Regions from separate parts of the Marinomonas sp. 5E14-1 genome, predicted to be linked through region 1. Evidence: predicted binding sites of a transcription regulator. Region 1 holds the regulator's gene; the other holds the start of a gene.
The links. Region 1 encodes FliA, which starts transcription of late flagellar genes. Its sites were predicted from a motif close to CTAAAGTTNNNNNNNNNNCNGCCGATA; they were not measured.
Positions count from the first base shown of each region.

Region 2: a site for FliA is predicted at 1,279-1,305, ahead of ABFY09_RS02190 (flagellin). Genes of this name have one in related genera too.

Region 1 is NZ_JBDXMW010000002.1:6,780-9,256, reverse strand. Features, by position in the region: gene flhF (flagellar biosynthesis protein FlhF) at 1-1,040, shown strand, start outside; gene ABFY09_RS01655 (RNA polymerase sigma factor FliA) at 1,154-1,891, shown strand; gene cheY (chemotaxis response regulator CheY) at 1,935-2,327, shown strand; gene ABFY09_RS01645 (protein phosphatase CheZ) at 2,337-2,477, shown strand, end outside.
Region 2 is NZ_JBDXMW010000002.1:118,827-121,303, reverse strand. Features, by position in the region: gene ABFY09_RS02190 (flagellin) at 1,360-2,244, shown strand; gene ABFY09_RS02185 (flagellar protein FlaG) at 2,328-2,477, shown strand, end outside.

The DNA.
Region 1 (2,477 bases):
AAAAACAGCCTCCCAAAGAAGAGTCTGTGTCTGATGGTGAAAGTCGGGCTAAGCCTTCTTACTATTTTGAAATGCCGCCTCTATCAGAAGATAAGACAGATCCTAAAGTTGAAGAAACACTATCTATTCGCAATGTTGATAATGAGCGGCAGATGCGTGAAATGGAGCTGGAATTAAAAAATGTTCGAGTTATGTTGGATCGTCGTCAGCAAGAAGAGGGCCGAGCGGATGCTAAGGTTGGTTCCGCTGAGATTAAAGCTCGTCAACAGCTACAGGGGTTAGGTTTATCTGATTTTGTTGTTTCTAGACTGATAGATGATATTGATCTAAAAGGTCGAGAAGACGATTGGAATCGATTGCTTGCGAATTTAGCAGACTATATACCTGTACGTTCTAGCTCTAGTGAGCTTCGAGGTTGTATTGCCTTTATGGGGCCAACAGGCGTAGGTAAAACCACCTCTATTGGTAAAATTGCGGCTCAGCATGTTTTAAAATATGGCCCTGATGGTGTGGTTTTAATAACAACGGATACTTATCGAATTGCAGCGCATGAGCAATTAAAAACATTTGGCCGTATTTTAAATGTTCCAGTTGAGGTGGTAAGTGAATACTCAGATTTAAATGACGTTTTGGCAAAATATGCGGATTACCCGTTAGTGCTTGTTGATACAGCTGGTATGAATCCAAGGGATTCTAACCTTGAACGTCAGCTTCTAATGATGAAACGTGCGAGACAAAACTTGAAGAAACTTTTAGTCTTGCCTTGCACTAGTCAAAGGCAAGTATTAAAAACTGTTGTTGAAATTTACTCTCAAGTTCAATTAGATGGTTGTGTTTTAAGTAAATTAGATGAATCTGCTTCTCTTGGAGAAGCCATTAGTGTGGTAATCGAAGAAAGCTTACCTGTTGTTTATATTGCCGACGGCCAACGTATCCCTGATGATATTGAACCTGCTCGTGCGCATAATTTAATTAGTCGAGCGGTTTATACGGCTGAACATTATAGTCAACTATATGGCTCATTAAAATATGGCGGGTAGAAAGGTATGGTAGTTAGTAAAAATATGTTATTACTGAAAGCGCTGCGTCAAACAATGTAGTACAGTTAGTTGACGCAACTAACTTAAATAGTGAAGGTTGCCTAGAATATTTTATGCAGACCAAGAATGGATATAATACATACTCAAAAAAAGCGACGCTTTCAATTGATGCGATTGTCGAACAATATGGGTATTTAGTAAAAAAAATCGCATACCATTTACTGGCTCGTTTGCCTGATAGCGTGGATGTCGATGACTTGACTCAAGCTGGTATGATGGGGTTGATCGAAGCTTATAAACGGTTTGAATCGACGAAAGGGGCCAGCTTTGAGACCTATGCTGGTATTCGCATTCGTGGCTCTATGATGGACGAAGTTCGGAAATCTGATTGGGCACCTCGTTCTGTGCGCAGAAATGGTAGAGCAGTCACTAATGCCATTAAAGAATTAGAAGCGACTCTTGGTCGTGAAGCAGGCGATACTGAAATAGCTGCACATATGGGAATAGGGATTGATGAATATCATGAGATGATACAGTCCTCTATGTCGACCCAGTTGTTTAGTTATGAAGAAATGTTGGATTCTGACACGAATAATTTGGAAAGCTCAGAGTCTGAATTTGAAAACTCTCCTTATTCACTTGTTGAAGAAGTTGGTTTTCAAAGTGAATTAGCAAAAGAAATAGAAAATCTTCCAGAAAGGGAAAAATTAGTATTATCTTTATACTATAATGAAGAGCTGAATTTAAAAGAAATTGGTGCTGTACTAGGTGTCAGTGAATCAAGAGTTAGTCAGATACATAGCCAAGCGGCTATGAGGTTGCGAGCTCGACTAAGTAATTGGCGAGATTAAATTATGTATTATGGAATATTACCTTTAAGGTGTGGAGGTTGCATTGGATAAAAATATGAAAATCCTAATTGTTGATGACTTCTCGACAATGAGACGAATCATCAAAAATTTGTTACGGGATTTAGGGTTTACCAATACAGTTGAAGCAGATGATGGAACGACAGCGCTGCCGATACTTCAAGCTGGGTCTATTGATTTCCTTGTGACGGATTGGAATATGCCGGGCATGACAGGAATTGAGTTACTTCGAGCAGTGAGAGCGGATGAAAAATTAAAAACGATTCCTGTTTTAATGGTAACGGCTGAAGCTAAGCGTGACCAAATTATTTCAGCTGCTCAAGCTGGTGTAAATGGTTATGTTGTTAAGCCTTTTACTGCCGTCGCTTTGAAAGAAAAAATTGAGAAAATATTTGAACGAATAGACGCTGCGAAATAGGAATTTTGGATGTCAAATGAATTGGGGTCTGGACTAGTGGAATTTGAAAGCCTAGTTAAAGATGGTGCTGTAGAGCTTCAAAAACATATCGAAGTCGGAGATTTTGATGGTGCAATCAAAATAATCCAAGAGTTAAGTGAAGCTCGACAT
Region 2 (2,477 bases), 110 kb from region 1:
AGGCTTAGGTGCTTTGGGTGGAATGCTCGATGTTTGTGAGGCTTAAATGCTTGTTGTCCGTTTGTTCCAGGAATACTGCTAATGGTTTTAAGCTCGGTTTACTGGTTGATCCGTTAAATGGCCTAGATGAGAACTGTGTGTGATTTATGGCTAGATTATTTGGCACGTATGTTCTGCACGGTTGGAAGCTGGAGTGCAGAGCGTTCACAAGATCATGTTTGTTAAAGGCCATCATCGCGAGATAAGTGAATGTTTGGCTTAAAGCTGAAGGCTGGCTTATGTGTAAGCGAATGGCTGTATTTGAAAAGCCTATCTAGATGAGTGAGTCACTGAGTTGTCTTGATATTAGCTGTGCTTGTGAAAAATCTATTTTTTGCAGACCGAACATTTTTGCAAAGCGAACATTGATGTCTTTTTTATGGAGCTTTGTGCGGCTGTAAGTCGTTAATGCTTATAGCTGCTCTGTATCTGAAATATGTGAGTGGATTTGGACTGTTGAATTGGGCGATTTATTTTGATGGTTTGAGTGAAAGTTTTGTTGTGACTCGCGCTTGTGGCAGAGCATTTGTCGCCTATTTTTATCGATCTCAAAAGTGGCTCGGGTTGCTAGTGGAAAAAGTTATTAGCGGGACAGTGTTGACTAAAAAGTGGGAAATCCACAAATCACTTTTTAGGACTTATTACTAAATAGTTTTTTTGTGTTCTTTGAAAAGTAGGTTTAGACGGATAAATCCGTGTATTGAAAATAGCTAGTCAAAAAGAAACATGATTACGCAGGGTAAATGTCTACTTGATGAGGATTTTAGCTCTTGAGTATTGATGATGCTCGCGAGGGCAAAACACAAAATTTCGGTAGCTGTCTGTTGTTAATTCTAGGTGTGTTTTTTGAGTTTAGAAACGCTTTAGCCACTGTGAAATTGAGGCGGTGATGGAAGGATAATCTTTATGGCAAAAAGCGGATGCTTTTTGTTCTGGTGAGGCGCCTTCTTGCCTTTTTTGGAGTTTGACAGAAAGGGAGGGTGGCGGATTGTTTCGGTGGCGGTTTGGTTTAGTCAGTTTTTTTGTTTATTGGAAGTGCTGGCTAGACAAAATAACCCGGATAAATGCTCTTTTTTGTATGAGAAATGATGATTCTAATGAGAAAAATGCATTTTTCATAAAAAAAAGAGAAAAAAGATTTAATTGCTTTAAGTTTATTTAAAACAATTAGTTAGGCATATTTTTGCCGAATATTAGGAAGGTTTTTTCCGACTTTAGGAAATTATTTTCCGAAATTGACTAAAGGTTTTCAAACTCTTGTCGAAAACCTTAATACGATCTGCTTCTTTGCAGGATTTAATGAAAATTTAGGAGGCTATGATGGCTCTTTACGTAAATACAAATACTTCATCTTTAAATGCGCAGCGTTCGTTGATGAATTCTAGTAATGACTTAGATGTCTCTTTCCAGCGTTTGTCTTCTGGTCAGCGTATCAACAGCGCTGCAGATGATGCCGCAGGCCTTCAAATCTCGGATCGATTGACTTCTCAGGTTAATGGTCTTAACCAATCAGTACGTAATGCGAACGATGGTATTTCTGTAGCGCAAACTGCTGAAGGTGCTTTGGACGAAACAACAAGTATGTTGCAACGTATGCGTACTTTGTCGATTCAGTCTGCTAACGGATCTAACTCTGACGATGATCGTGTTGCTATCCAACAAGAAATCAAGCAGCTATCTACGGAAATCAACCGTATTGCTGATATCACAACATTTGGTGGTGAAAAGTTATTAGCAGGTGAATATGAAGGTATTTTCCAAGTAGGTGCTGATTCAAACCAAACTATTAGCTTCAGTATGACGAGTGGTGGTGCAAATAACTCAATTGATTACGCTGCCAATGGTGGTTTCACTATGTCAGGCCTATCAAGTAGTGCATCTACTGTGCAAATCAGTGTAACAAGTGCGTCTGTATCCTCTGTTGCTAACGCACAAAGTATGATTGATATTATCGATAATATGATTAGTGCAGTTGACTCTAAACGTGCAGATTTGGGTGCGATTCAAAACCGTTTTGGCTCTTCTATCAGTAACTTAAGTAACATTGCAGAAAACGTATCTGCTGCACGATCTCGTGTACGTGATGCTGACTTTGCGGAAGAAACTGCGAAACTAACAAGTACGCAAATTCTTCAACAAGCAAGTTCTTCTGTATTGTCTCAAGCAAACCAACGTCCACAAACCGCTTTGTCTCTTTTAGGCTAAGTTAGGTAAGATGGTCACGGAAGTAAAGCTGGGACTTACTTATGAAGTAGTCTCAGCTTTTGTTTATTTGAAGGAGATCTTGGATGTCTATTAATACCAGTGATTTTTCTAAACAAAGCATCGGCTATTCTGTTAACCCTGAACAAAGGGCAGCGGAAAATTTCGCAACGATCCGTCAGGCAAAAGCTAAAGTCGTTCAGGATATGGCCGATACAGCAAAAACAGATCAAGAA